Regions from separate parts of the Mesorhizobium sp. M0601 genome, predicted to be linked through region 4. Evidence: predicted binding sites of a transcription regulator. Region 4 holds the regulator's gene; each other region holds the start of a gene.
What was found. Region 4 encodes PhoB, which activates phosphate uptake and scavenging genes when phosphate is short. Its sites were predicted from a motif close to TGTCATNNANCTGTCAT; they were not measured.
Positions count from the first base shown of each region.

Region 1: the regulator PhoB is predicted to act here: its motif matches at 4,227-4,243, upstream of NKI41_RS13515 (YdcH family protein).
Region 2: the regulator PhoB is predicted to act here: its motif matches at 5,140-5,156, upstream of NKI41_RS21045 (RNA degradosome polyphosphate kinase).
Region 3: the regulator PhoB is predicted to act here: its motif matches at 2,469-2,485, upstream of ugpB (sn-glycerol-3-phosphate ABC transporter substrate-binding protein UgpB).

Region 1 covers NZ_JAMYQK010000011.1:144,973-152,436, forward strand. The annotation lists gene NKI41_RS13485 (amino acid ABC transporter ATP-binding protein) at 1-618, opposite strand, end outside; gene NKI41_RS13490 (amino acid ABC transporter permease) at 623-1,273, opposite strand; gene NKI41_RS13495 (amino acid ABC transporter permease) at 1,275-1,940, opposite strand; gene NKI41_RS13500 (transporter substrate-binding protein) at 2,007-2,888, opposite strand; gene NKI41_RS13505 (IclR family transcriptional regulator) at 3,017-3,820, shown strand; gene NKI41_RS13510 (YdcH family protein) at 3,871-4,074, opposite strand; gene NKI41_RS13515 (YdcH family protein) at 4,314-4,493, shown strand; gene ispG (flavodoxin-dependent (E)-4-hydroxy-3-methylbut-2-enyl-diphosphate synthase) at 4,689-5,942, shown strand; gene NKI41_RS13525 (transglycosylase SLT domain-containing protein) at 5,947-6,801, shown strand; gene NKI41_RS13530 (phosphoglycerate kinase) at 6,964-7,464, shown strand, end outside.
Region 2 covers NZ_JAMYQK010000025.1:22,183-29,646, forward strand. The annotation lists gene NKI41_RS21025 (DoxX family protein) at 1-69, shown strand, start outside; gene NKI41_RS21030 (DoxX family protein) at 209-622, shown strand; gene NKI41_RS21035 (hypothetical protein) at 641-1,270, opposite strand; gene ppx (exopolyphosphatase) at 1,334-2,866, opposite strand; gene NKI41_RS21045 (RNA degradosome polyphosphate kinase) at 2,866-5,067, opposite strand; gene NKI41_RS21050 (zinc-finger domain-containing protein) at 5,217-5,462, shown strand; gene NKI41_RS21055 (FAD-dependent monooxygenase) at 5,482-6,699, shown strand; gene NKI41_RS21060 (TIGR02117 family protein) at 6,727-7,398, opposite strand.
Region 3 covers NZ_JAMYQK010000009.1:99,922-107,385, reverse strand. The annotation lists gene NKI41_RS11640 (bifunctional diguanylate cyclase/phosphodiesterase) at 1-2,243, opposite strand, end outside; gene ugpB (sn-glycerol-3-phosphate ABC transporter substrate-binding protein UgpB) at 2,538-3,848, shown strand; gene ugpA (sn-glycerol-3-phosphate ABC transporter permease UgpA) at 3,930-4,814, shown strand; gene ugpE (sn-glycerol-3-phosphate ABC transporter permease UgpE) at 4,823-5,671, shown strand; gene ugpC (sn-glycerol-3-phosphate ABC transporter ATP-binding protein UgpC) at 5,679-6,746, shown strand; gene NKI41_RS11615 (ABC transporter ATP-binding protein) at 6,769-7,464, opposite strand, start outside.
Region 4 covers NZ_JAMYQK010000043.1:15,289-22,752, reverse strand. The annotation lists gene pstS (phosphate ABC transporter substrate-binding protein PstS) at 432-1,493, shown strand; gene pstC (phosphate ABC transporter permease subunit PstC) at 1,553-2,542, shown strand; gene pstA (phosphate ABC transporter permease PstA) at 2,546-3,397, shown strand; gene pstB (phosphate ABC transporter ATP-binding protein PstB) at 3,394-4,197, shown strand; gene phoU (phosphate signaling complex protein PhoU) at 4,230-4,937, shown strand; gene phoB (phosphate regulon transcriptional regulator PhoB) at 4,954-5,643, shown strand; gene NKI41_RS27510 (ROK family protein) at 5,653-6,897, opposite strand; gene xylF (D-xylose ABC transporter substrate-binding protein) at 7,183-7,464, shown strand, end outside.

The DNA.
Region 1 (7,464 bases), on a different contig from region 4:
CATGCCGTCTTCGGCGAGGCTGCGCACGACCTCGAGCACCTCGCCAACCAGTTCGGGGTCGAGCGCCGAGGTTATCTCGTCGAGAAGCAATATCTTCGGCTCCATCGCCACGGCGCGGGCGATGCCGACGCGCTGCTGCTGGCCGCCGGAAAGCTCGGCCGGGAGACTGTCGGCTTTGTGGGCGAGGCCTACGCGGCCGAGCCAGTGCTCGGCAATGGTGCGGGCCTCGGCATTGCTCTTGCCGCGCACCTTGCGCAGGCCAAGCATGATGTTGCCGGCCGCAGTCAAATGCGGAAACAGATTGAAGCTCTGGAACACCATTCCGGTCTCGGCTCGCATCGCCGCCAGGTCGCGCTCGCTGCGTCGCTGGCGCGTTCCCGTCTCGCGATAGCCGACTTCTTTGCCGTCGATACGGATCGAGCCGCTGTCGTAGCTCTCCAGGAAGTTGACGCAGCGCAGCAGCGTGGTCTTGCCGCTGCCGGAGGGGCCGATGACAGTCACGACCTCGCCGCGTGTCACTTGCAGGCTGACGGAGCGCAGGACCTCGACGGATCCAAAGGCTTTGGAAACCTCGGTGACATCGAGAAGTGCCGGATTCTGGTGCGAGGCATTGGACATCGTGCTATTCCCGGATGAAGGAGAAACGCCGCTCCAGGCGCCGACTGGCCAAGGAGAGGGCGTAGTTGACGGCGAAGTAGACGAGCGCACCGAGAATGTAGAGCGGCATCGCCTCATAGGTGCGGCCGATGACCTGGTTGATAGCCTGCATGAGGTCGGTGATGCCGAGCAGCGAGACCAGCGCGCTACCCTTTACCGCGTCGGTGACGCCATTGATCCAGGGTGGCAGGAAACGCCTGAACGCCTGCGGAAAAATGACGTAGGCCAGCCGCTGGCGAAAGGTCAGTCCGATCGCCATCGCCGCCTCGGACTGACCCTTGGGAATCGAGCCAACGGCGCCCCTGAGATATTCGACCACCTGTGCGGTCTTGAAGAGGGTGAGGGCGAACACGGCCGCCCAAAAGGATTCCAGATGCAGCCCCACCGCGGGCAGGCCGTAATAGACGAAGAAGATCAGCACCAGGATCGGAATGCCGCGGATGGTGTCGCTGAAGATGCGCACTGCCCAGCGCAGCGGAGAAGGACCGTAGACAAGGCCGACACCCATCAGCACGCCGGCGATGAGCGATAACACCACGACCAGCAGCGACACCCACAAGGTTACGGCAAAGCCTTCGGCGAGGAACGGCAAGGCGTAGATGATCTGGCTCAGCATGTCAGCGCGCCGCCTTGAACCGGCGCTCGACGAGCCGCAGCGCGAAAAGCAGCGTGTAGCCGGTCAACAGGTACATTGCCGTCACCACCAGATAGACTTCGACAATGCGGAACGTGTTGAAGTTGATCCACTGGGCGCCATAGGTGAGTTCGGGTACCGAGATGACCGACGCCACGGACGTATCCTTGAAGAGCGATATGAATGTGTTGGAAAGCGCCGGCAGGGTTATGCGCAGCATCGTCGGCAGGCGCACATCGAGCAGCCTTTGCCATGGTGTCAGGCCGATTGCCTTGCCGGCGTCGAGCTGACCGCGCGGCACCGCCTCGAGCCCCGAGCGAAACACCTCGACCAGGTAGGCGCCGCTGTAGAGCGACAGCGTGGCAATGAATGAGGTTTGCGCGCTGTAGGCAATGTCGACCACCGTCGGCAAGCCGTAGAAGACCAGATAGACGAGCAGGATCAGCGGCACGTTGCGGATGAACTCGACATACCCCGCGATGATGGTCCGCACCGCACGTCCGGCCGACACGTACCAGACCGCCAGAACGAGCCCGATGACGATGCCGATCGCGATCGAGATGACGGCCAGTTCGAGGCTTAACAGCAGTCCGCCCCAGAGCTTGTCGAAATGCCGCCAGATAAGGTTGAAGTTGAGAGTATAACCCATGCGTCCTCGTCATGGAGGGCTGTGATGAGAGAAGGCGGAAGGACGTTGTCCTTCCGCCTGCTTGCATCAAATGACCGGGAAACCGGGATGGCGCGCCGGCGGCTCCTGTCCGAAATAATCCTTGAACGCAGCGTCGTAGAGTGCCGTTTCATGGCCGAACATGGCGATGGTGAAGGTCTGGTTGACGAAGGTCAGCCAGTCGAGGTCGCCCTGCCGCAGCGCGGCACCATAAAGCATCGAGAACCAGCTCTTGCCGGCATCGAAGTATTTGTCCGGATTGCGCGAGGCGAGCCAGCGCACCGTTGACAGGTCGACCGCGGCGGCGTCGACGCGCTTCGATTCCAGGGCCTGCAGCACGTTGGCCTGCGTGTCTATCTGCATCACCTGCGACTCCGGCAGGACGATATGCACGTTAGCCTCGGCATCGACATTTTGCAGGATGGAAATCCGCGTCGCCGAACCGCCGGCAAGCAGCTTGTCGAAGGTCTTGTTTTCGGCGTTCGGAAGGGTCAGCAAGGCGATGCCTTCGACGTAGTAGGGTCGGGAGAAGTGGATCAGCTGCGAGCGCTGGGCGGTCATGGTCATGAACTGGATGGTGATGTCGACCTTGTTGGTGGTCACGTTCGGAATGCGCTGAGCCGGATCCTGCATGACAAATTCGACCTTGGTCGGATCGTCGAAAAGCCCCTTGGCGAGGATGCGACCCATGGTGATGTCCATGCCTACCAGTTCGCCGGCGTCGTTCTCGAAATGCCAGGGCGCGTTGGTGCTGCCGGTCCCGACGATCACCTTGCCGCGCTCGAGGACGGTGCGCAGCAGGCTGTCCGGCGCTGCCTGGGCCGCCGCTTTCTGAACGTCGACCGCGGTAGCGGCGCTCATCACTCCGGCCGTTGCAAGCCCGGCCATTCCCAGTTTCAGAAATTCACGCCTTTTGGATGTGTCGTTCACGGCGACCTCCTTTCGTGTTGTGTTCCCCTTTGGAGCAGTAATACAGGCATCGGTTGCAACTGACGCCATTGTCCCTTACAAGGGACGCCTGTACTCTGTACAAGACAGATTAACATCAGGAATCGATAATGCAAGAAGGTAATGCCTTGGCCGCTCGACCGGACGCCGGTCTGGACGAAGACAAGAACTCGGTTTCTCGGGAGAAGGGCCTCAACCGGGTCCTCCAGATTCTGGAGTTTCTCCACACGACCCAGCGTGCGATCGGCATCGGCGACCTTGCCAAGGGGGTAAACGCGCCGCGTTCGACGACTTATACGCTTGTGCGCTCGCTGGTCGACGCAGGCCTGCTGGAGATGGCCGGAGACGGCAATCGGGTCTATTTCGGAAAGAAGCTCTATCTCTACGGAATGGACTATGTGCGGGGCAACGACCTGCTCAGGCGAGGGCGCCAGGAAGTCGATCATCTGTCACGCGAGACCGGCGAGACCTCGGAGTTGTGCATGCTGCAAAGCGGCCGCTACACCATCGTCCATTCAAGCCCGGGAACGAGGCCATTCCGGATCAGCTCGGCGACCGGTCTGCAAATACCGCTCCCCTGGACAGCTTCCGGGCGACTGCTCCTCGCCGGCTTCGACAGGGCAGCGATTGAGGATATGGTCTCCGAGGACGATCTCGTGCTGCCGGACGGCCGCAGATTGCAACTCGACGATTTCATAGACGACATCGCCGTCGCCAAGTCGGCCGGCTACTGCGTCACCTCCGGCCTTGTCGATGCCTACACGAAATGCCTGGCCGCGCCGGTCTTTTCAGCGCCGGGCAGGGTCGAGGCGACGATGTGCCTGGTGGTTCCGATCGATACCTCGACCGAAAAGACCGACAACCTGATAGCGTTGTTGCGCGAGCGCGCCGCACGGCTTTCGATCGCGGCATAACCGCTTTTCCAGCAGGCCCCGCCGGCGTTCGTTCAAACAATGGCGTTCGTTCAAGCAATAATGTCTGGAATGATCTTGTCTTCCAGCGCCATCAGCCTGTCCTTCAGGAAAAGCTTCTTTTTCTTCATGCGCTGGATCTGCAGCGGGTCGCAATTCATGGCGATCATCGCATTGATGGCCGCGTCGAAATCGGCGTGTTCCTGCTTCAGCCGGGAATATTCGAGGCGGATATCTGCCTGTTCCTGATCGGACATTTTTACCGTCTGCACGTCTGCGGCGCCCAAACTATGGGCCTGATTGGGCGGGACCGGGGCTTCTTGCACCGGCGCGCAGCCCATATCACATTTCATATTGGCGTGGAATGCTACCACGCAGCATTCGACATCGGTGCGCGATGGTGGCACACTGTCATTATGCCGTCATAGAAGCGAGCCTGCGGTGGACGTGCCATGACGGCTGCAATCCGAGGAAACCATGAAAGGGAGAACCAATCATGTCTCTTGCATCCCATCTTGATGAGCTGCAGCGGAAACACGGCGACATCGAACGCGAAATCGATGATGCGATGACCCATCCATCGGTAGACGACCTCGAAATCGTGAATCTCAAGCGGCGCAAGCTGGCGCTCAAGGACGAGATTGAAAAACTGAAGGCGAAACCGACGACCCACTGAAACCCTTCCAGGGCGCCACCCGGAGCGCGATCTTTCCGGTGGCATGTCTCTATGCTGCCGGAAACGCTCATGGATTTGCGGCAAGCTGCCGTCTTGTTGTTTCCGATTTGCTGGGCCTGCGCGCCAGTTGCCATTGACAAGCCATCTTTGCTCCTCCACCTCATGCCCGGACCTTCAAGATTAAAGGCAGCCGGCATGACCGGATATTTTTCCTCACCCTTCCCACGCCGCAGGTCGGTCGGTGTCGATGTCGGCGGCGTGATTGTCGGCGGCGGCGCCCCAGTCGTCGTCCAGTCGATGACCAACACCGACACGGCCGATGTCGACCAGACGGTCGCGCAAGTGGCGGCGCTGCATCGCGCCGGCTCCGAGATCGTGCGCATAACGGTCGACCGCGACGAAAGCGCTGCCGCTGTGCCGGCCATCCGCGAGCGGCTGGAGCGGCTCGGGATCAACGTGCCGCTGGTCGGCGATTTCCATTATATCGGCCACAAGCTCCTGGCCGATCATCCGGCCTGCGCCGCGGCCTTGGCCAAGTACCGCATCAACCCCGGCAATGTCGGTTTCAAGGACAAGAAGGACCGGCAGTTCGCGGCAATCGTCGAGATGGCGATCCGATACGACAAGCCGGTGCGCATCGGCGTCAACTGGGGTTCGCTCGACCAGGAGCTGCTGACCCGGCTGATGGATGACAACCAGGCCCAAGGCTTTCCGCTGACCGCGCAGGAAGTGACGCGCGAGGCAATCGTGCAATCGGCGATCCTGTCGGCCGAAATGGCCGAAGAGATCGGCCTTGCGCGCGAGAAGATCATCCTGTCGGCCAAGGTCAGCGGCGTGCAGGATCTGATCGCCGTCTACACCGAGCTTGCCACCCGATCCGACCATGCGCTGCACCTCGGCCTGACGGAGGCCGGCATGGGCTCGAAAGGCATCGTCGCCTCGTCCGCGGCCATGGGCATCCTGCTCCAGCAAGGGATCGGCGACACCATCCGTATCTCGCTGACGCCGGAGCCGAACGGTGACCGCACACGCGAAGTGCAGGTGTCGCAGGAGCTGTTGCAGACCATGGGCTTCAGGCAGTTCGTGCCGATCGTCGCCGCCTGCCCGGGCTGCGGCCGCACGACCTCGACCGTGTTCCAGGAGCTTGCCCAGAACATCCAGGCCGACCTGCGCAAGAACATGCCGGTGTGGCGCGAACGCTATCCCGGCGTCGAGAACCTCAAGGTCGCGGTGATGGGTTGCATCGTCAACGGTCCGGGCGAATCCAAACATGCCGATATCGGCATTTCGCTGCCCGGCACCGGTGAGACACCGACCGCCCCGGTGTTCGTCGACGGCAAGAAGGCGGCGACGCTGCGCGGCCCATCGATTGCCGCGGATTTCGAGAAGATGGTCGCCGACTATATCGAACGGCGGTTCGGGCAGCACGACAAAGCCGCGGCGGAGTAGTTGAATGCGGCGTTTGCTGGGCGCGGCGCTGGTTCTCATTTGCGGGCTGATCTGGGCGACAGCCGTTCAGGCCGATCCACCACGGCCCGCCAAAAAGAAGCTGATCGACCAGGTTTGCAACCTGATCGAGGCCCATGCCGACCGGAACGGGCTGCCCAGGGATTTCTTTGCCCGGTTGATCTGGAAGGAAAGCCGTTTCGATCCCAATGCGGTCAGCCCGGTCGGCGCCGAAGGCATTGCCCAGTTCATGCCGGGCACCGCCAGGATGCGCGGGCTCGCCAATTCCTTCGACATCGAACAGGCGATCCCGGCCTCGGCAAAATACCTCGCCGAAATGAAATCCGGTTTCGGCAATCTCGGCCTCGCCGCCGCAGCCTACAATGCCGGCGAGAGCCGGGTGACGCGCTGGCTGCATTCCGGCGGCTTCTTGCCGATGGAGACCGAAAGCTACGTGTTGGACGTCATGGGCGAGCCGGCCGACAACTTCACCAATACCGCCTACGCCGGCGTCATCCGGCCGCTCGACAAGAAGGCGAGTTTCGCTGCTGCTTGCCGCGAGCTGCCGGTGATCATGTCCAGAACCGTGCCGATGTCGTCGATCAACATCAAGCCGTGGGGCGTGCAGGTGGCCGGCAATTTTCGCCGCGCCGCGGCGCTCAACCAGTGGCTGAGAGTGAAAAGCCGGTTCCCGGCACTGCTTGCCGGCCACGATCCGGTGGTCAGCCGGGTCCGCACACCGATCGGCAGGCGCGGCATCTATGCCGTGCGGATCGGCGCCGATAGCAGAGCCAAGGCCGACACGATCTGCGACAAGCTGCAAAGCGTCGGCGGCGCCTGCATCGTGGTGCGCAACCGGTAAAGCCATATGTCGGTGCGTTTTGCGCCATTGCTGCCCATCTCGCTCCCCGTGGGCACTTCGTCCTCGATACGTGAATCATATTTTCGGTGAACCGTTAGGCAGGTCTTGCATCGTCGTGGATGCGGGGTAAGGTCCCCGCGATTTTTCGCGAAAGGGATCAGCATGGCCGGCTTCAAGACACTGGACGACATCGGCAATATCAGCGGCAAGCGTGTGCTGGTGCGTGTCGACCTCAACGTTCCCGTCGCCGAGGGCAAGGTCACCGACGCCACCCGCATCGAGCGCATTGCGCCGACCATTGCCGAGCTCTCCGGCAAGGGCGCCAAGGTCATCCTGCTTGCCCATTTCGGCCGGCCGAAGGATGGACCGGCGGCGGAATTCTCGCTCGAGCCGATCGCCAAGGCGACGGCGGAAGTGCTCGGCCGCCCGGTTGGCTTTGCCGCCGACTGCATCGGCGACAAGGCGGGAAATGCCATTGCTGCCATGAATAATGGCGACGTGCTGCTGCTCGAGAACACCCGCTTCCATAAGGGCGAGGAGCAGAACGATCCGGCCTTCACCGAAAAGCTCGCCGCCAACGGCGACATTTTCGTCAACGACGCCTTCTCTGCTGCGCACCGCGCCCACTCGTCGACGGAAGGGTTGGCGCATGTGCAGCCTTCC
Region 2 (7,464 bases), on a different contig from region 4:
GCCGGCGGCTTCCTCGTGCTCGCCTCCTCGGGCCCAGGCGCGTATTCGATCGACGCCAAGCGCGGCTGAAGCAGTCCAGCATTTCCTGAACAAAGGGGCGCGGAATTTTCCGCGCCCCTTTTTCGTTGTCGTTTGTGCCTGTCGGTCCGCTGACCGGAATTCTGCTAGGATCGGGCTCTTGGCCACCCGGCCGACAACGGAGGTTACCATGCCCCGCAATGCGCTGCTTTTGCTTTCCCGACTGCTGTTCGCCGCACTGTTCGTGCCGTCCGGCTTCCACGCGCTGACCGACATTGCCGGCACGACCGGCTATTTCGCCGGCCTTGGCCTGCCGCTGCCGACGCTGGCTGCCTGGGGCACCGGGCTGTTCGAACTGATCGCCGGGCTGCTCATCCTAGTCGGCTTCAAGACGCCGATCGTGGCGCTGCTGCTCGCCGCCTTTTGCGTCGCGACAGCGTTCATCGGCCACTATGGCCAGGGCGGCGGCGATCCGACGCTGACCTTCATGCATTCGCAGATGCTGATGAAGGACATCGCGATATCAGGCGGTTTTCTGGCGCTGGCGATGGCTGGCGCGGGTGCATGGTCGGCCGACGGCCGGATGGCTGCAGGGACTGGCTAAGCTGCCGCCCGGCTCGGCTCATTTGCTGTCGAGAAAGACGAACTCCGCAAGCCTGGTTATGTTTATGGGCTGAGAGAGGAAGCCCCCATGCCCCATTCGGCCGACGCTGATGGTCAGGCAAACCTGTCTGCTTTGTACCGCGATCGGCAACCATTCATATCCATATTGATCTGCGCCCTTGGGGGAGTAGCTCCGAAGATTGCTGTCAATCGCGACATACAGGTAGTTGCGCAGTTGGATCAGGCTTGCCCTCTTAACGTATGGCAACAGGTCGATTCGGCCCGCGACAGGCTCAAGAAAGTTGCCGAGGGGCTGATGAACGGACACGGTTCGATCGACAGCGCCAGGACAGAGATTAACGTCCGCATAAAACGTGTTCATCGAAATCGATCTTTGAAATTTGATCATTTCGTCGCTTATTCTAAATACAAAATAGTTTATCTTTTGTCCGCCTTTAGGTTTTAGAAAACCTGTGAGCAAATTGAACAGTGTTTTTCCGTCTGCGGCTTTTGGATAACTCTTGTCAAACTCAAACGCGCCTTTTGCAGCAACGGAAACCTTGGAAACCGTCTGAGCTCTGGCCGCGTCGAAAATCAACAATGGCAGGATGGAAAGCAGCAGCAGCAGCAGGATTTGACTGGATTTCACGATCTTCTCCCAAGCGTGGAGCTCGCAGCGAATTGCCACATGCAATTGGCGTCGTGCCTGAAACTACTTCACTGAAATACTGGGCCCGCCCTCGACCGCCAGCACCAGCCGACGGTTGGTGACCCTTGCCAGTTGTGCCAGCCGGCCGGCGGGGCGCTCGCCGTAGAGATCGGCCAGTGCTGCCGGCAGCACCAGCGCCAGCACGCCATTGCCGCGGTTTTCCCATTTCAGCCGCGGCATGACGCCGGGCATTGCCGCGGTCAGGAGATAGACGACGCGCAGCAGCGCCGCCAAGACGCGGGCGCGCTCGAGATAGCGCGGCGTCGCCAGTCCGCGGATTTCCGGCGCGGCTTCATTGAACACGCCCTCGTGGCGAAACAGGCTGACAAGCGCCAGGAAGGCGCGGCCGGGATGGTCGACGCCGATGAACGAGGCGTGGGCGATGATGTTGAGCGATTGCTTGCCGCGATATTCGGGATGGGCACGCCAGCCGATATCGGCGAGCAGGCAGGCGGCGTGGCGGTAGCGCGCCTCGTCTCTGGTTTCGTCGATGCCGAAGGCAGAGAAGGCCTTGCCGGTCCACTCGACAAGCTCATGCGCGTGGTCGACCGAGCGCGAGCGCAGGCGGGCAAGCTCTTCCGCCGCCGAGATCAGCGGATCGGCCTTCTGCTCGGCCTCGTCGAGCAGCGAGTAGAGAAAGCCCTCGCGCACGCCCAGCGCCGAGACGATGATCTTCGACGGCTGCATCGCCGCCATGATCTCCTGCAGCACGATGGCGCCATAGGGCAGCAGCGAGCGGCGGTTCTTGGAGATGCCCTCGATGCCTTTGATCTTGTCGATCTCGGCTTTGGCGACCTGCCGGAGGAAGTTCGCGGCGCTTTCGATGCCGATCTCGTAATGGTGCATGACGCCGAGCGGGTAGTTGGTCATTTCCATGTGCAGCCGGGCGAGGTTTCGCCAGGTGCCGCCGACCGTGTAGAACGCCCTGCCCTGCCCGCCCTTCAGCAATTTCGCCCGCGCCAGTTGCTCGCGCGTGATCCTTGCCGCCTGGGTCAGCGAGTTCTTCGCCATGTCCTGCAGGCGCAAGCCGCCCAACGGCAGCGTGATGCCGTCACCGATCGTCTCACCGTCAATATCGATCAGCTCGAGGCTGCCGCCGCCAAGGTCGCCGGCAATGCCGTTGGCCGGATGGAAACCGGAAATGACGCCGAGCGCCGAATAATGGGCTTCCTCGCGGCCGCTCAGCACCTGGATCTCGGTCTTGAGCACATCCTCGGCGCGGTGGATGAAGTCGGGGCCGTTGACGGCCTCGCGAGCGGCGGCGGTCGCCAGCACATATATGCGCTCGGCGCCGGCCTGGTCGGAGAGCGCGCGGAAGCGGCGGAACTCTTCCATCGAGCGCGTCACCGCCTCGGGATCGAGCTTTCCGGTCGAAACGATGCCGCGGCCGAGGCCGGCCAGCATCTTTTCGTTGAACAGCAAGGTCGGCGAGCGCGCCAGTCCTTCATAGATGACAAGACGGATCGAGTTCGATCCGATATCGATGATGGACAGCGGTCGGCGGTCCTGAAGCCGGCCCTGGGACGCTGAAATCATCAGCCCGTCGCTGCGTTCTGTTTCTTGCGGCGCTTGAACTGCGCGATGCGCTTGGGCGCATGCGACTTCAACGCATCGCCCCGTCCGGACAGGCTCGGATTGGTCATGAAATATTCCTGCGCGTTGAACGGTTCCTCGCCCTCTTCCAGCACAACGCGCCGGGAGGTTCCGTCAGCCAATACGTCGAAACTTTGCTGGTTGTCCATGATGTTGCCGAGCATGATCTGGCCGAGCACCTGTTCGTGCACAGTTGGATTGGTGATCGGCACCATGGTCTCGACACGGCGGTCGAGATTGCGCGGCATCAGATCGGCCGAGGAGATGTAGACGATCGCCCCGTCCGAGGGCAGGCCGTGACCGTTGCCGAAGCAATAGATGCGGCTGTGCTCGAGGAAACGGCCGACGATCGACTTCACCCTAATGTTCTCCGATAGGCCGGGCACCTGCGGTCTCAGGCAGCAGATGCCGCGCACAACGAGATCGATCTCGACGCCGGCGCGGCTGGCATCGTAGAGCGCATCGATGACGATCGGGTCGACCAAGGCGTTCATCTTCATCCAGATGCGGGCCGGCCTGCCCTCCAGCGCGTGGCTGATCTCATCCGAAATGTGCTGGAGGATGCGGTCGCGCAGCGTAAACGGCGAGATGGCCAGCCGCATCTGCTCGGCCGGCTCGGCATAGCCGGTGATGAAGTTGAACAATTGGGCGACATCGCGCGCGATCGTCGGATCGGTGGTGAAGAAGGACAGGTCGGTGTAGATGCGTGCCGTGACCGGGTGGTAGTTGCCGGTGCCCAGATGCACGTAATTGCGCAGCCTGCCATCCTCGCGCCGCACCACCAGCGACATTTTCGCATGGGTCTTGAGCTCGAGGAAACCGAAGACGACCTGGACGCCGGCGCGCTCGAGGTCGCGCGCCCAGCGGATGTTGGCCTCCTCGTCGAAGCGCGCCTTGAGCTCGACCAGCGCCGTCACCGACTTGCCGGCCTCGGCGGCGTCGACCAGAGCGCGTACGATCGGGCTGTCGTTGGAGGTGCGGTAGAGCGTCTGCTTGATCGCCACCACTTCCGGGTCGGCCATTGCCTGGCGCAGGAACTGCACCACCACGTCGAAAGATTCGTAAGGATGGTGGACGATGATGTCCTTCTCGCGGATCGCCGCAAAACAATCGCCGCCATGCTCGCGGATGCGCTCGGGAAAGCGGGGATTGTAGGGGGTGAATTTCAGATCGTCGCGGGCGACGGCGACGATCTCCGAGATCTGGCTGAGCGCCAGCGGACCGGTGAGCACGCTGATGCGGCTTGCCGAGACGCCGAGCTCGCCGGCGACGAAATCGCGCAATTCGGCCGGCATCAGCCGGTCGAACTCGATCCGGATAACCGAGCCGCGGCGCCGCCGCTTCAGCGCCGTCTCGAACAGCCGCACCAGATCCTCTGATTCTTCCTCGACCTCGATATCGCTGTCGCGGATGATGCGGAACGTGCCGGAGCCCTTGACCTCATAGCCGGGGAACAGCTTGCCGATATAGAGACTGACCGCCTCTTCGAGTGGAATGAAGCGGACATGATGCTTGCGATCCGGCAAACGGATGAAGCGCCTCAGTGCCACCGGCAGGCGCAGAAGCGCGCTCATTTCCTCGCCGTTCTTGCGATGGCGCAATTGCAGCGCCATCGAGAAACCGAGATTGGGAATGAACGGAAACGGATGCGCCGGGTCGATCGACAGCGGCGTCAGGACCGGAAATACCTGCTCCTGGAAATGGTCCTCGAGCCAGGTCTTCTCGTCCTTGGTCAGCGCATCGCGGGTGATGCTTTCGATGCCTTGTTTGTCGAGCAGCAGCATCAGCGCCGAAAGGCTGTTCTGCTGGTCCTCCTGCAGGCGCTCGACCTCGCGCAGCAATTGTTCGAGCTGCTGCTCGGGAGTGCGCCCATCCGGGCTCTTCAGCACGATGCCTTCGCGCACCTGGCCGGCAAGACCGGCGACGCGGACCATGAAGAACTCGTCGAGGTTGGCGGCCGATATCGACAGGAAGCGAACGCGCTCGAGCAGCGGGTGATTGGCGTTCAGCGATTCCTCGAGCACGCGCCGGTTGAATTGCAGCCAGGAAAACTCGCGATTGACGAAGCGATCGGGATTGCCGCCTTCGGGGCTCGCCGCCTCGACGGTGATGAATTCGTTCTGCACCGGCTTCAGTTCGTTCATGGTTCCCGCTCTTCCCACACCGTTCGACGAGCACAGCCTTAACCGGCTTAACTTATCTTCTGACAGGCTTTTGCGACAGTTTCATTTCATCGATCTTGCAAAGAGACGGGTTATGATCCAGATGCAATCGACGAGATCAGGAGACGACGATGGCAGGCGGTTCCATTCCCCATTTCCAGAACGATGCGGGCTACCCGGCAATCGACATCGGCGTCAAGGAATTCATGTGCACCGGCGCCAATCCGCCTTTCGACCATCCGCATGTATTTCTCGACATGGGCGACGACAATGAAAAGGTCTGCCCCTATTGCTCGACGCTCTATCGCTATTCGCCGAAACTGAAGGCATTGGAAACGCAGCCGCCGGGCTGCCTCTATATCGACCAGGCCGCCTGATTCTTCCGCGACAAGCCTGATGCAGGAAACGCAGTCCCGGCAGGTGGTCATCGCCGGGGCGGGCGTCGCCGGGCTGACCGCGGCACTGGCCTTCGCCGAGCGCGGCTATCGGGTAAAACTGTTCGAACAGGCGCAGCACCTCGAGGCTGCCGGCGCCGGTATCCAGCTTTCGCCCAACGCGACGCGCATCCTACGGCAGCTCGGCGTACTCGATCGGCTGCTGGCGACGGCGGTGCGGCCGGAGGCAGTCGTGCTCAAGGATGCCGCCACGCTGCGCAAGCTGGCGCGCGTACCGCTTGGCCAGGCGGCCGACACGCGCTGGGGAGCGCCCTATCTCGTTGCCCACCGCGCGGATCTGCAGTCAGCGCTGATGCAGCGGATAGCCGAGCGGCCCAAGGTCGAGCTTGTCACCGGTGCCCGCGTCTGCGGCGTCGCAACCAGACCGAATGGCATCACCGCAACAGTCGAGATTGCCGGCACGACCATCGAAACCGAAGCATCGTTGCTGGTCGGCGCCGATGGGGTCTGGTCGTCGGTGCGAGAAAAACTGGCCCGCAAGGCGGCCGAATTCGGCAGAAGCCGATTCTCGGGCGAGCTTGCCTGGCGCGCCACGGTGGCCGCGGACACCCTCGCCGGACAAGCCTTCAGGGCGATCGGTGCGCCCGATTGCGTTACCGCATTCCTCTATCCCGGCTTTCATATGGTCGCCTATCCGGTCAGCCGTGGCACTGCCTTCAACCTCGCTGCCTTCACCAAGGGCGAGCGCATCGCCGAAGGCTGGTCGGGGTATGCCGACCCCGCCAGCCTCGCCAGCGCCATGCGCGGTACCGCGCCGGCGCTGGTTCGCCTGGCGACCGAGGCGGCGCCGTGGACGGCATGGCCGATCCACATTGTCGAGCAGCGGCGGTGGACGACGCCGCAAGGCATCGCGCTGATCGGCGATGCGGCGCACGCGATGACGCCGTTTGCCGCACAGGGCGCGGCGATGGCGATCGAGGACGCGGCGACGCTTGCCGGCTTCATTGCGGCCTCCACAGCCGATCTTGAGGGGGCGCTTGCCGCCTGGGAACAGGCGCGGCGGCCGCGCGTCGCCCAGGTCGCCCGCCGCGGCGCCGTCAATCGCCTCGCCTGGCATGCGGCCGGGCCGGTGGCGATGGCCCGCAACCTGTTCCTGGCGATGCGCTCGCCCGAAAAACTCGCCGCCGATCTCGACTGGCTCTACGGCTGGCGGGCGTAGGACGTTCGGCGGTCCTAAGTCGCCCGGTCAATTGTAAAGCCGCATCGACAGGCCGAGCGATGCCGGCAGCGGGTTCCACCAGCCGGTGCGCAGCCCGGCGATGCGCAGTGCCGCCGCCGCCCAGGTGTTGCAGCCGACCAGCGCGTTGAAACGGCCATTGCCTTCGAAGAAACGATCGAAACGGGAATACGCCGCATTCTCGATCGGCATGGCCCCGCTCGGTCCCTGCCGGAAGCTTCCCGCAATGTAATCGAGCAGCGCCGTAAACCGCTCCTCGCCGATGTCGAAGCCGGCGACGTCGGGATGCGGCTCGGCGATTTCGCCTGAAATGTCGACATGCATCACCGAGGCATCGACGGTCAGCGCCTTCATCACCGGCACTGCCTTCAGTTCCGACCAGGTCGGCGTCTCGAGATAGAAGGCGCGGCCGCCCCAGCCGAAGACGATGTAGCGGACCTCCGCCACGTCTGCTGGAATGCCGGCATCGACCAGGAAATGGAAGCGCCGGCGCACATCGTCGTCGACCGGGATGGCGATGTCGGTGTGGATCGGATTTTTCAGCACCAGGATGCGGTGGCTTGAGCCGATCGGATCGGCAACTGCCGCCGGCCAGAGCGGGCGCGGCAGCAGCGTGCCCAGCGCCACTGCAAGGACTGCTGCAACGACCAGCAGGCCAAGAAAACGAGCAAGCTTCTTCATGGGAAAGGCATAGAACAAGCAATGCTCAAGGTGAAGCCCCTCCGCAAGGTGCACAGCTGACTTAGA
Region 3 (7,464 bases), on a different contig from region 4:
ATGCCTTCTGCCAGAACCGGTAGGCCGAGACCGCGTCCAAGCCCCAGCACGGCGCGAACGATCGCCGCGAACTGGGCGTTCTTGTCGACCGATTTGATGAACGACCCGTCGATCTTGATCTTGTCGAAGGGAAAGGCGCTGAGGTTGGACAGCGAAGAATAGCCGGTGCCAAAATCGTCCATCGCCACATGCACGCCAAGCGCCTTGACCTGCCTCAAGGTTGCCAGCGCGCGCGGCATGTCCTTCACCAGGGCCGTTTCGGTGATCTCCAGTTCGAGCCTGCCGGGGGCCAGGCCGGATCTCGTCAATGCGTCGTGCACCTTGCGGCTGAAATTCGGATTGTGAAGTTGCACGGCGGAGACGTTGACGGCGACCATCAGCGGGTTTGTCCAGCGAACAGCATCGTTACAAGCCGTCGTCAGCACCCAGTCGCCGATCTGCGCGATAGCGCCACTGTCCTCGGCCACCGGGATGAAAACGGCCGGAGAAATGTCACCCCGCTCAGGGTGCTGCCAACGGACCAGGGCTTCGAAGCCGATCATCCTGCCGCCGCGGATCTCCTTCTGCGGCTGATAGACGAGGTGGAACTCCTTGCGGGCGATCGCCTGGCGCAATTCATGCTCCATCACGCGCTTGTCGCGGGCCGCGGTGCCCATGGCCATCTCGAAAAACCGATAAGTGTCCCTGCCTTCGGTTTTGGCGCGATGGAGTGCCGTGTCGGCATGGCTGATCAGGCCGGCCTGGTCTTCGGCATCCAGCGGAAAGAAGGCAATGCCGATGCTGGCCGAGACGAGGCCGGAGCCGACCGAAACCCTGTTTTCCTCCCGGATCGCCGCCAGCAAGTCCTCGGCTATCCGGCCTGCGGCCAGGGGGTCGGGGAGGTTCGGAGCTATGATGGCAAATTCATCGCCGCCGAGACGCGCGAGCATCTGTCCGTTGCGCGGGATGCCGGAAATGCAGTGCGCCAGCTTCTGCAGCATAGCATCGCCGGCGCTGTGGCCGTAGAGGTCGTTGACTTGCTTGAACCGGTCGAGGTCAAGCAGCAGGAGCGCCAGATATCCATCCTTGCCGCCACGATCCATCGACGCGAATTCTGCTTCCAGCCGGGAAGAAAAGCTCCGCCGATTGGCAAGCCCGGTAAGCGGATCGAAATGCGCGAGGCGGAGGATCTCTTGTTCTGCCTTCTTGCGCTCACGGATGTCGCGAACGGCAAGCACCGTATGAGGCCTGCCGCAGTAGGTGATTCTCCTGGCGATCAGCTCGACAGGAATTCTCGCGCCGTCGCTGCCCCTTAACTTCGCTTCCTGCGCCTGTTCGCCGAAGCCGGACATATCGGCTGCGCTCTGTCCGTCGAAAAGCTCGCCGAGTTGCATCGTGTTCAGGGTGGCTGTCGCTGTTCCGGTCAGCTTCGCCATACTGTCATTGGCGCTGACGATGCGGGTGCCATCGCAAACGATCAGACCTTCCACCGCCGCATTGGCGAGATCGTGCATGCGATCGGCCTCGAGCTTCTGGTGGCGAAAGCGCAGATCGATCCACAGCGCGGCACCCGACAGCACAAGGATTACCAGGCTGGCGACCGCTGCGGCAAAGGCCTGGGAAATGGGCTCGATGGAATGTTCGGATATTTCAATCGAGGAATCCGGAATGATCGACACCGCGGCCATCGCGATGAAATGCAAGCTGCAAATGGCCAGCGTCAAAAGCGCGGCGCCGCCGAGAGTCGCGAGCGCTGACGGGCGGCGCAAGACGACAAGAAGCGCCAGTGCCGCGAGGCTTACGCCGGCCAGAAGCGATATCGCGACAAGGAGCAGGTTCCAAACGAGCCGGCCTTCGACCTCGAAAGCTGCCATGCCGATGTAGTGCATCGTCGCGATGGCGCCGCCCAGAATGGCGCCACCGACGAGGAAATGGTCGATGCCGCGGCGCAAGGTGGCGACCCACATCCCAAGCGCGGTCATGATAACGGCGGCGGCAAGCGAAAAGGCGGATAATCCCGGATTGTATGCGTTCGGTATTCCCGGCGTAAACGCGGTCATGGCGATGAAATGCGTCGCCCATATGCCGAACCCGGTCGAGGCCGCGGCGATCATCAGCCAGACAAGCCGGTTTCGCTCGGTCGATCGGCCGACATGCTTAAGGAGATTAACTGCTGAGAAACAAGAAATTCCACAGACGAGTGCAGCGAGCGCAACCAGTCTCAGGTCGTGCTGATTTACGATACAATTATAGACCGTCAGCATCCTGTTCACTCGGTCTGCCAAAACTAACAGGGGAGGTGTGACGGATTAGCTCTTGGAGATTTTAACGAATGGTTAACCCGCGGGCCATGAGGCGGGTCTTTTCGGGGGAAAACCGATGCCGCGCCGAAAAGGCGGTGATGTCGTTTCTGACGCCGCGCTTTCGGTAGCGAGTGCACTTTAGGAAGAAATGGTGTTCATTGATCCGCAACAAAACCGTTGTCCCATTGTCATCAGCGCCACATATTGGCTTTGCGGAGGTGCCCCCTTTCGCCAATGACAAACGGGAGATGAAACATGAAGTTCTTCGGCTTTGCGGCCGGTATCGCCGCCACCGTGACCCTGCTTTCCACCACCTCCGCCTTCGCCGTCACGCAGATCAGCTGGTGGCACGCCATGACCGGCGCCAACGCCGAGGTCGTCGCCAAGATCTCCAAGGATTTCAACGCCAGCCAGAGCGACTATGAGCTCGTTCCGGTGTTCAAGGGCACCTATCCGGAGACGCTGAATGCCGGCATCGCTGCCTTTCGTGCCGGGCAAGCGCCAGATATCCTCCAGGTGTTCGACGTCGGCACCGGCGTGATGATGGCGGCCGAGGGTGCGATAAAGCCGGTGGCCGATGTGATGACCGGCGCCGGGATGACTTTCGACAAGAGCCAGTATCTGCCCGGCATCGTCGGCTATTATTCGAAGCCGGACGGCACCATGCTATCGTTCCCCTACAACTCTTCCTCGCCGATCCTCTATTACAACAAGGACATCTTCCAGAAGGCAGGCCTCGACGTGAACAATCCGCCCAAGACGTGGAACGAGGTGTGGGAAGCTGCCAAGAAGATCAAGACGAGCGGCGCCGCCCCTTGCGGCTATACCTCGACCTGGCTGACCTGGATCCACCTGGAGAATTTCGCGGCGTGGAATGACGTGCCTTGGGCCACCCAGCAGAATGGCCTGGTCGGCGGTGATGTCGAACTCAAGATCAATGCGCCGATTTTCGTCAACCACTTCCAGGCGCTCGCTGACCTGGCCAAGGACGGCACATTCAAATATGGCGGGCGCACCTCCGAAGCCAAGCAGATATTCCTCGCCGGCGAATGCGGCATCTTCACCGAATCGTCGGGCGGCCTCGGCGATATCGTCAAGTCCGGCATGAACTATGGCATCGGCCAGCTTCCTTACGACAGTGACGCCAAGGGTGCCCCGCAGAACACGACGCCGGGCGGTGCCAGCCTGTGGGTGTTCGGCAACAAGTCGGACGAGGAATACAAGGGCGTCGCGGCCTTCTTTGCCTATCTGTCCAAGACCGATGTGCAGGAATATCTGCACCAGAAGTCGGGATATTTGCCAGTGACGCTTGCGGCATACGAGGCGACTAAGAAATCAGGCTTCTATGACAAGAACCCCGGCCGCGAGACACCCATCCTGCAGATGATCGGCAAGTCGCCGACCGACAATTCGAAGGGCGTGCGCCTGCCGAATCTGCCGCAGGTGCGTGATATCCAGAACGAGGAGCTGGAGAAGATGCTGGCCGGCCAGCAAACCGCCCAGCAGGCACTCGACAATGCGGTTGCGCGCGGCAACGCGGCGATCAAGGAAGCGCTGGAGAACTGACGGGATTATCTCAGTTAGTCGGTTGGAATATCGCCCACGCGAGCTCGCGCGGGCGATACCTGGATAGCGAGGGAAATCAGCCTGTCTCCACGCGTCGTCTTTCCCAACAAGATCCTGCCCTACCTGCTGGTGGCGCCACAACTCGCCATCACCCTGGTTTTCTTCTACTGGCCGGCCGGTCAGGCGCTGTACCAGTCGATGCTCAGGCAAGACCCATTCGGGCTGAAGAGCAGGTTCGTCTGGTTTGCCAATTTCCGGAAGGTGCTGGCCGATCCGGCCTACCTCAACTCGATCAAGGTCACAGTAGTGTTCTCTCTTGCGACCGCGATCGTTGCCATGGTTGTGGCCCTGCTGCTCGCGGTCATGGCCGAGAAGGCCGTGCGCGGCAAAGGCCTTTACCGCACACTGTTGATATGGCCTTACGCCGTGGCGCCGGCGATTGCCGGCATGCTTTGGCTTTTCCTGTTCAATCCCTCGATCGGCTCGTTGGCCTATTTGCTGAGAAGCCTCGGCGTCGTATGGGACCCGCTGCTCAACGGCACCCACGCCATGATCCTGCTGGTGTCGGCTGCTGCCTGGAAGCAGATCAGCTACAACTTCCTGTTCTTCGTCGCCGGCCTGCAGGCGGTGCCGAAAACGCTGATCGAAGCGGCGGCCATGGACGGCGCCGGCGAAACCAAGCGCTTCTGGACCATCGTCTTCCCGCTGCTTGCGCCGACAACCTTTTTCCTGCTGGTCGTCAACACCGTCTATGCCCTGTTCGACACGTTCGGCATCGTTCATGCCGTCACCGGCGGCGGGCCGGGCAAGACGACAGAGACGCTGGTCTACAAGGTCTACAATGACGGCTTCGTCAATCTGATCCTGGGCGACTCGGCGGCGCAGTCGGTCATCCTGATGGCCATCGTCATCGCGCTCACAGCAATCCAGTTCCGCTATGTGGAACGCAAAGTCCACTACGGCTGAGGGCAGCGATGATCGGCCAGTCCCCGCTCCGCACCTTCATCGCCCATGCCGTGCTGATCCTCGGCATAGTGATCGTGGCTTTTCCGATCTACTACACCTTCGTTGCCTCGACGCACACGCTGCAAACGATCCTCAGGCCGCCCCTGCCGCTCTTGCCCGGCGGCCAGCTATGGAACAATTACAGCGAGGCGCTATTCGGCGGCATCGGTCGTATCGGCGGGGTCAGCGTCGGCAGGCTGCTGCTCAACACCACGATCATGGCGCTCGGCGTTGCGGTGGGAAAGATCTTCATCTCGATCCTGTCGGCCTACGCGATCGTGTTCTTTCGCTTTCCGCTGCGCATGACCTTCTTCTGGCTGATCTTCATCACCTTGATGCTTCCAGTCGAGGTGCGCATCCTGCCGACCTACAAGGTGATGGTCGATCTTGGCATGATCGACACCTATGCCGGCCTGATCGTCCCGCTGATCGCCTCGGCCACCGCAACGCTGCTGTTTCGCCAGTTCTTCATGACCATACCGGGCGAATTGGTCGAGGCGGCGCGTGTCGACGGTGCCGGGCCATGGCGCTTCTTTTTCGATATTCTGGTGCCGCTGTCGCGGACAAACATCGCCGCGCTGTTCGTGATCCTCTTCATCTATGGCTGGACGCAGTATCTTTGGCCGCTGCTCGTCACCAACAGCAACGACATGAACACCATCGTCATCGCGCTGAGAAAGATGGTTTCCTTCGCCGATGCCGACACCCAATGGCACCTCGTGATGGTCACGGCAATGCTGGCCATCGTGCCGCCGATCCTGGTGGTCGTGCTGATGCAACGCTGGTTCGTGCGCGGTCTGGTCGAATCCGAAAAGTGAGAAGCCGATGGCGACCGTGGATCTGAAGGATGTCAGGAAAATCTATCCCAGCGGCGTCGAGGCCGTGAAGGGCGTTTCCATCGCCATTCCCGACAAGGAGCTTTGCGTGCTGGTCGGCCCGTCCGGCTGCGGCAAGTCTACGCTGCTGAGGATGATCGCCGGGCTGGAGACGATTTCTGCCGGTACAGTCGCAATTGACGGCAAGGTGGTCAACGCCATTGGCCCGACCGAGCGCGACATCGCCATGGTGTTCCAGAACTACGCGCTCTACCCACATATGAAGGTCTATGACAACATGGCCTATGGCCTGCGCAACCGCGGCACGCCGAATGACGAGATCGACAGCAGGGTACGCTCGACTGCCAAGGTGCTGGAGCTTTCGGCGCTGCTCGACCGGCGCCCGCGCGAGCTTTCCGGCGGTCAGCGCCAGCGCGTCGCCATGGGTCGCGCCATCGTGCGCAACCCGAAGGTCTTCCTGTTCGACGAACCGCTGTCCAACCTCGATGCGAAATTGCGCGGGCAGATGCGCATCGAGATCAAGAATCTGCAGCGCTCGCTTGGCGTCACCTCGGTTTATGTCACGCACGACCAGCTTGAGGCGATGACGCTGGCCGACATCCTCGTCGTCATGAACGCCGGCCTGGTCGAGCAGACCGGCGCGCCGCTTGATGTGTACGAGAAACCGGCCTCGACCTTCGTCGCTTCGTTCATAGGCGCACCGCCGATGAATCTGCTGGCGCTCACAGGGGCCTCCCCAAGCTCGGTATTGGCGGACGGTACTGTGATTGGCTTGGCGCCTCGACAGGGCAAGGCAGTGACGCTAGGCTTTCGTCCGGAGGACGCCGACATCACCTTCGCGGCAGAGGCGCCGGCCGGCGCGCTCGCGCTGCCGGCAACAGTGGAAGCGGTCGAACCGGTCGGTGCCGAAAGCTTTCTCCATTGCGTGGCAGCCGGCAGCCGCATCGTCGTGCGCGTCTCAGGCCGCGCCAGCGCCAAGCCAGGCGACCAATTGCGCGTCGTGGCCAGGTCCGAAAAGCTGCATTGGTTCGATCAGGCGGGCAAACGGGTCGATTGAAGTCGGCCTTGCGCAAAACCGTTCAGGCAAACACATGCGCCTTGCCCGACACGGTCAGCCGGACGATCTCGCCGATCGCCGGCGCGTCCATGCCCGGCTTGCGCAGGATCAACGGCGTATTGCCGATAGCGGCGGCGTCGGGCGGATCGGGGCTGTTCAACAGACGCACCGCGATGGTGCACATCGAGCCGGCGAACTCCGATTCTGTCACCTCGCCGAACAGCATGTCCGGCGTGCCGGACATGCCTTCACGCGATGTGCGTTTCAGCAACACCTGCTCCGGCCGCAGCATGATGCGGGCGACGTCGCGCCGCTCCGAGCTGTCGACAGCGATGCGGCCGAGCGGCGAGATGGCGAAGCCATCGGCGATCCTTGCCGGCAGGACGATGGCGTCGCCAAGGAACTCGGCGACCATCCTGTCCTTCGGCTTGAAATAGAGCTCGCGCGGCGTGCCGACCTGCGAGAATTTGCCGTCGCGCATCACCGCGACCTGGCTGGCGAATGACAGCGCCTCGGCCTGGTCGTGGGTGACCAGGATGGTGGTGATGCCGGCGGTTTCAAGGAGCTCGGCCACGGCCTTGCGCATCGAGGCGCGCAGGCCCGTGTCGAGCGCCGAGAACGGCTCGTCGAGCAGCATCAGCCGCGGCTTCATGGCCATGGCGCGGGCGAGCGCGACGCGCTGCTGCTGGCCACCGGAGAGTTCGTGCGGACGGCGTTT
Region 4 (7,464 bases):
TACCAAAGCCGCGCTCAGTGGCGACAATGGGATATTCGAAGTTCCGCTCCTCCAGTTACGGGCGGGAGCAGCGACCGCCGGCAAGAAACAGGGTCAGATTTACCCCAACGGACCTGTTTCGGCGATGGCGCGGCCATGACACGTTCTGGCTGCATGCAACGCGCTCCCGTCCGGCTTTTTTCTTTTAAAGCCGGTGGCTGCGATCGCCGAGCAGACGATGCCGGCCGGAATTCACGCAAGCTGCTGATTCCAGCGGCAAACCGCGGCCCATGCCGACAAAAGCCCGCGGCCGCTCCTTCTTAACCCGGCTGGACGTCGTTACCGGAGCGACATGAAACTGTCATGCGACTGTAATAATCGGGGGCTATTGGCCTCAGCGGGCGCCGGAGGAATGGCGCCGAGAGACCATATTCCGAACAGGAGCAGGCCACATGAGACATTTCATCCGCTCGGCGGCCGTTGCGATTGCAATGGCTGCGGCGACGACCACCCTCACCCTGTCCGCCGCGCTCGCCGCGGACATCTCCGGCGCCGGCGCCACCTTCCCCTACCCGATCTATGCGAAGTGGGCCGACACCTACAAGAAAGACACCGGCGTTGGCCTTAACTACCAGTCGATCGGTTCCGGCGGCGGCATCAAGCAGATCAAGGCCAAGACCGTTACCTTCGGCGCTTCGGATGCGCCGCTCAAGGGCGACGAGCTTGAAGCGACCGGACTGGCTCAGTTCCCGATGGTGATGGGCGGCATCGTTCCCGTCGTCAATCTCGAAGGCATCAAGCCGGGCGAGTTGGTTCTCGACGGCCCGACGCTGGCCGACATCTTCCTCGGCAAGATCACGAGCTGGGATGACGAAGCGATCAAGAAGCTCAATCCCGACGTCAAGCTGCCTTCGCAGGCGATCGCGGTCGTTCACCGTTCCGATGGTTCGGGCACGACGTTCAACTTCACCTATTACCTCGGCGACGTCAGCGCGGTCTGGAAAGAAAAGGTCGGCGTCGACAAGGCCGTGGAATGGCCGGTCGGCATCGGCGCCAAGGGCAATGAGGGCGTTGCCAACAACGTCTCCCAGACCGGCGGCGCGATCGGTTATGTCGAATATGCCTACGCCAAGCAGAACAAGCTCACCCACACCGATATGATCAACAAGGACGGCAAGAAGGTCGAGCCCACCGCGGCGGGGTTCTCGGCGGCAGCGGCCAATGCCGACTGGAGCTCGCAGCCGGGCTATGGCGTCATCCTCGCCAACGAGCCGGGCGCCGAGTCCTGGCCGATGACGGCGGCAACGTGGATCCTGCTCTACAAGAAGCCGGATGATGCCGCGACCACCGGCGAAGCGCTCAAATTCTTCGCCTGGGCATACGACAAGGGCGACGAGATGGCCGGCGAGCTGGACTACGTTCCGATGCCCGACAAGGTGGTTGAGAGCGTCAAGGCCATGTGGGCCAAGGAAGTCGTCGGCGACGACGGCAAGCCGCTCTACTCGGCTATGTAATCTCCTCCAGGGAGGGCGTCGATGGCGCCCTCCCTGTTGCCTTTAATCGCGAGGACCCAATGACCATCGCTTCCGATGCCATGCAATCATCTGCAGCAGCCCGGGCCAGGGAAGCTACTGTGCGGCGCTTCGCGCTCACAGATGCCATATTCCGCGGACTCACCCGCGCTTCCGCAATTCTTGTGCTGGTCATCCTCGGCGGTGTCGCCATCTCGCTGTTTGCCGGCTCATGGCAGGCGCTGTCGTCGTTCGGTTTTTCTTTCCTGACGACTGAGAGCTGGAATCCCGTTACGGAAAAATTTGGCGCACTGGCGCCGATCTACGGCACGCTGGTGACGGCGGCCATTGCCATCCTGATCGCGGTTCCGATCGGCATCGGCATTGCAATCTTTCTCACCGAGCTCTGCCCGCGCCCGCTCAGGCGTCCTATCGGCATAGCGGTCGAGCTGTTGGCCGGCATTCCTTCGATCATCTACGGCATCTGGGGCCTGTTCGTGTTCGCGCCGTTCCTGCAGACGACGATACAGCCCTTCATCATCAACATCTTCCACGGCGTGCCGGGACTATCCAGCCTTTTCGCCGGCCCTCCTTACGGCATCGGCCTTCTGACCTCGGCGCTGATCCTCGCCATCATGGTGCTGCCCTTCATCACCTCGATCACCAAGGACGTCTTCGATACGGTGCCGGCGGTGCTGAAGGAATCGGCCTATGGCATCGGTTGCACGACCTGGGAAGTGACCCGGCGCGTGGTCATTCCCTATACCCGCATCGGTATCATGGGCGGCGTCATGCTTGGCCTCGGCCGGGCACTCGGCGAAACCATGGCGGTGACTTTCGTCATCGGCAACGCACATCGCATCAGTGCCTCCCTGTTCGCGCCGGGCACGACGATCTCGGCGACCATCGCCAATGAATTCACCGAGGCCGACGGCGACCTCTACACCTCCTCGCTGGTTTCGCTCGGCCTGATCCTCTTCGTCATCACCTTCCTGATCCTCGCCGCCGCCCGCTATATGCTGATGCGGATCGACGCCCGTACGGGAGCCTGACCGATGTCGACATCCTCATCGCTCCACAGCCGCCGCAAAGCCAGGAATTCGGTGATGATGGCGCTTTGCGTCGTCGCCGCCGGCATCGGGCTTGCCTGGCTGGCGCTCATTCTCGGCGCGTTGGTCTATAAGGGCACAGCCGGGCTTTCGCTCGCGGTCTTCACCGAGATGACGCCACCACCGGGCGAGGCCGGCGGCTTGCTCAATGCCATCACGGGCAGCCTGCTGATGACGATCATCGCCGTTGTCGTCGGCACGCCGATCGGCGTGCTGGCGGGAACCTACATGGCCGAGTATGGACGCTTTTCGCGCATCACCACCGTCGTCCGCTTCATCAACGACATCCTGTTGTCGGCGCCGTCGATCATCATAGGCTTGTTTGTCTATGAGCTGATGGTGCGGCCAATGGGACATTTCTCGGCCATTGCCGGCGCCGTTGCGCTTGCCATCCTGGTCATTCCGGTGGTCGTGCGCACCACTGAAGACATGCTCAACCTGGTGCCGAACGCGTTGCGTGAAGCCGGTGCCGCGATCGGCGCGCCGCGCTGGGTGGTGATCCGTTCGGTCGCCTACCGCGCCGCATTGTCCGGCATCGTCACCGGCATATTGCTGGCGATAGCACGCATTTCCGGCGAGACGGCGCCGCTGCTCTTCACCGCGCTCAATAACCAGTTCTGGAGCAGCAATATCAACGCGCCGATGGCCAGCCTGCCGGTGACCATCTTCCAGTTCGCTCTCAGCCCTTACGAGGAATGGCAGCAACTGGCGTGGACCGGCGCACTCATAATCACCCTGACGGTTCTGGGCTTGAGCATCCTCGCCCGCAGCCTTACCGGACGCAGAGAGGACAGATGACACAGATGTTGTCCCCAGACATGACGATGGCCGAAACGGTCGCCGAGAAGACGAAGATCGAGGTCAAGAATCTCAACTTCTACTACGGCCAGAGCAAGGCGCTGAAGGACATCAGCCTGTCGCTGCCTGAGCGCAGTGTCACGGCCTTCATCGGCCCTTCGGGCTGCGGGAAATCGACGCTGCTGCGTGTATTCAACCGCATCTATGAGCTCTACCCAAAACAGACGGCCGAGGGCCAGGTGCTGCTCGACGGCAAGAACATTCTCGACCGGTCGCAGGATCTCAACCTCCTCAGGACCAAGATCGGCATGGTGTTCCAGAAGCCGACGCCGTTCCCGATGTCGATCTACGAGAACATCGCCTTCGGCGTCAGGCTCTACGAGAACCTCGGCAAGTCCGAGATGGACGGCCGCGTCGAACAGGCGTTGAAGCGCGCCGCGCTGTGGAGCGAGGTCAAGGACAAGCTCAACGCCAGCGGCTTGAGCCTATCCGGCGGGCAGCAGCAGCGGCTCTGTATCGCCCGCACCGTGGCCGTGAAGCCGGAAGTCATTCTGCTCGACGAACCGGCTTCGGCCCTCGACCCGCTGTCGACTGCCAAGATCGAGGAACTGATCGACGAATTGCAAGCCGACTACACGATCGTCATCGTCACCCACAACATGCAGCAGGCGGCGCGCGTGTCGCGCCAGACGGCCTTCATGTATCTGGGTGAACTGGTCGAGTTCGACCGGACCGAGAAGATCTTCACGTCGCCCCGCGAGAAGCGCACGCAGGACTACATCACTGGCCGCTTCGGCTGAGCCGTTCCGATCATGCATATGAGGACAGGACCATGGGCGAACACACAGTCGCTTCTTTCGACGAGGATCTCGAGCAGATCAGCAAGCTGATCCGCGACATGGCCGACCTCGCCGGTTCGATGGTCGGCGGGGCGACCAAGGCCCTGTTGAATTCCGACAACGTGCTGGCGCAACGCGTCGTTTCCGACGACGCCATCATGGATGCGCGTCAACGCGAATTGGACGACCGCGCCATCACCCTGATCGCCAAACGCCAGCCGATGGCCCACGATCTTCGCCATGTGGTCGGAGCGATCCGCATGGCGGGCGACCTCGAACGCATCGGCGACCTTGCCAAGAATATCGCCAAGCGCGTGAGTGCGGTCGGCCTCAGCGCCACGCCGCGGGACCTGTCGCATTCCATCGACGCGATGGCGCAGCTGGTTCTCATCCAGGTGCAGGGTGTCATCGAGGAATATGCTGCAGGCGATGCGGCCGCGTTGGCCAAGCTGCGTGCCGCCGACGAGCGCATCGACGTCAAATACACGTCCGTGTTCCGCGAGCTGTTGACCTACATGATGGAAGATCCGCGCAACATCACCGCTTGCACGCACCTGCTGTTCTGCGCCAAGAATCTGGAGCGGATCGGCGACCATGTCACCAACATCGCCGAAAATGCGTATTATGTGCTGACCGGCGAGCAATTGCCGGTCAATCGTCCGAAGCAGGACGAAACGACAATGTCCGCACCGGTGACATGATGGGGGTGCCCAGCCGATGATCGCACCACGCATAATGGTGGTGGAGGACGAGGAGCCGTTGGGTGTGCTGCTCCGCTACAATCTCGAATCCGAAGGCTACCAGGTCGAGGTGGTGACACGCGGCGACGAAGCCGAGATCCGTTTGCAGGAGAATGTGCCCGACCTTTTGGTGCTCGACTGGATGATACCAGCGGTTTCCGGCATCGAGCTCTGTCGTCGGTTGCGGGTGCGCCCCGAAACCGAGCGGCTGCCGATCATCATGCTGACCGCGCGCGGCGAGGAGAGCGACCGGGTGCGCGGTCTTTCGACCGGCGCCGACGACTATCTGGTCAAGCCGTTTTCGACACCGGAATTCATGGCCAGGGTCAAGGCGCTGCTGCGGCGCGCCAAGCCGGAAGTGCTGTCCAGCGTGCTGAAGGTCGGCGACATCGTGCTCGATCGCGAATCGCACAGGGTCTATCGCAAGAAGAGCGAAATCAGGCTCGGGCCGACCGAATTCCGGCTGCTCGAGTTCATGATGCGGCATCCGGGCCGTGTCTTCTCGCGCAGCCAGTTACTCGATAATGTCTGGGGGGAGACAATCTACATCGACGAACGCACCGTCGACGTGCATGTCGGGCGGCTGCGCAAAGCCGTCAACAACGGCCGGATGCCGGATGTCATCCGCACCATCCGCGGCGCCGGCTATGCGATCAGGGAAGATTGACCCGCCTGGTCAGGCTACGTTCTTTCTGACGCTGGGCCTCATTTGCGCGCCCGGCGCGAAAATCTCCTGGTCGACGAAGCTTAACGCCCGCATCGCGCAGCCTTCGCGGATCAGAGGCAATTCGTTCGGCTCTGTATCGAAGGAGATCGAGCCTGAATGCTGGCCGCCGGCGGTCTGGGCGATTGCCTTCCGCAAGGCCGGCTCGATCAGATCGAAGGCGGCGGCACTGGCGCCGACCATCGCCACCGGTGCCGGATCGATCAGCGCGAACAGCGAGCCGAGACCGAAACCCAGCGCTTCGCCGGCCTTGCGGTAGGCCTCGCGTTCCGGCCCATCTTTCTCGCGCGCCCGGGCCGCCAGTGCGCGCATGTCGGCGTCGCTGACATCGGCGACCGGTTCGCTGTCTTCGCTCATCTGCCTGGCGTTGCGCCAGATGGCGTAGTTGCCGGCATACGCCTCGATGCAGCCGCGCCGCCCGCAACGGCAGAGCGCGCCGCCCGGACGATGGATCATGTGGCCAAATTCGCCGCCCGAGGAATGCGTCCCGGTGAACAGTTCGCCCTTCAGCACCAGCCCCATGCCGATGCCATGCGAAAGCAGGATGGCGATGAAGTCATCGCGATAGCGATCCGGATTGCGCCAGCGCAAAGCCACCGCCATCATGTTGCAGTCGTTCTCCACCGTTGCCGGGATGCCGAATTCGTCCTCCAGCATATCGGCAAAGGCGATGTCGGTCTGCGGCGTGATCGGCGACCACAGCATGGCGCGTGCAGGGGAGTCGGTAATGCCCTGAATCGCCAGGGCGATGCGGGCGACACTGCGGACGTCAAGATCTGGATCCTGCAGCCGGCGCCGGACGATGGCCATGCATTCACGGATCAGCTCGTCGCGCGGCATAGTCAGCGTGTCCAGCCGGCGCTGTTCCTCGGCGACCACCTGTCCCGTATAGTCGATAATGGCGGCCGAAAGGAAATTCAGCGACAACACCACGGTCAGCACCGCCGCCGCTTCCGGGTTGAGGGCGAGGCCGACTTGCGGACGACCGCGTTTCAACGAAACGGGCTCACTTGGCTTGCTCTCGGCGAGGATGCCTTCCCGTATCAGGTCGGAAGAAATCGCCGATATGGTCGAATGACTGAGGCCGGTGGTAGCTGCGATCTCAGTACGCGATGGCTGGCCGGCCCGGCGCACCGCCGAGATCACCATCGCCCGGTTGCGCCGGCGCAAATCGTCATGGCGGATTCCGACCGACATTGTTTTGCTTTCCTCCCGGTTGCCGCGGCCGCTCATGAACCGGAAGCCGTCGGTAATGTCCGACAAATAGTGTCGGATGAGGCAAATAGTGTCAGATGCAGGTGGCGCTGTCATCGTTTATTCCGACGCTCGAAAAAACTCGCAGAGTCATCAAAATCCATCAGAATCGATGTTGACAGCAGCCGGAGATCGGGCCAGTATTTTTTCGAGGCTCGAAAAAATTAGAGCTTCTAAGCTGGTCTTTGAGCCAATTGATCACGCCGTACGCGGCGCAGGGAGGATATGATGAAGAAATTCACGACCGCCATTCTGGCGGGTGTCGCCATGACGCTGGCGCTGGCGTCAGTGGCGCAGGCTAAAGACAAGGTCATCGGCGTTTCCTGGTCGAACTTCCAGGAAGAGCGCTGGAAGACCGACGAGGCCGCAATGAAGGCGGCCATCGAGGCCGCAGGCGACAAGTATATTTCCGCCGACGCACAGTCCAACCCCGGCAAGCAGCTCACCGACGTCGAGAGCCTGATCTCGCAGGGCGCCAACGCACTGATCATCCTGGCGCAGGACGCCTCG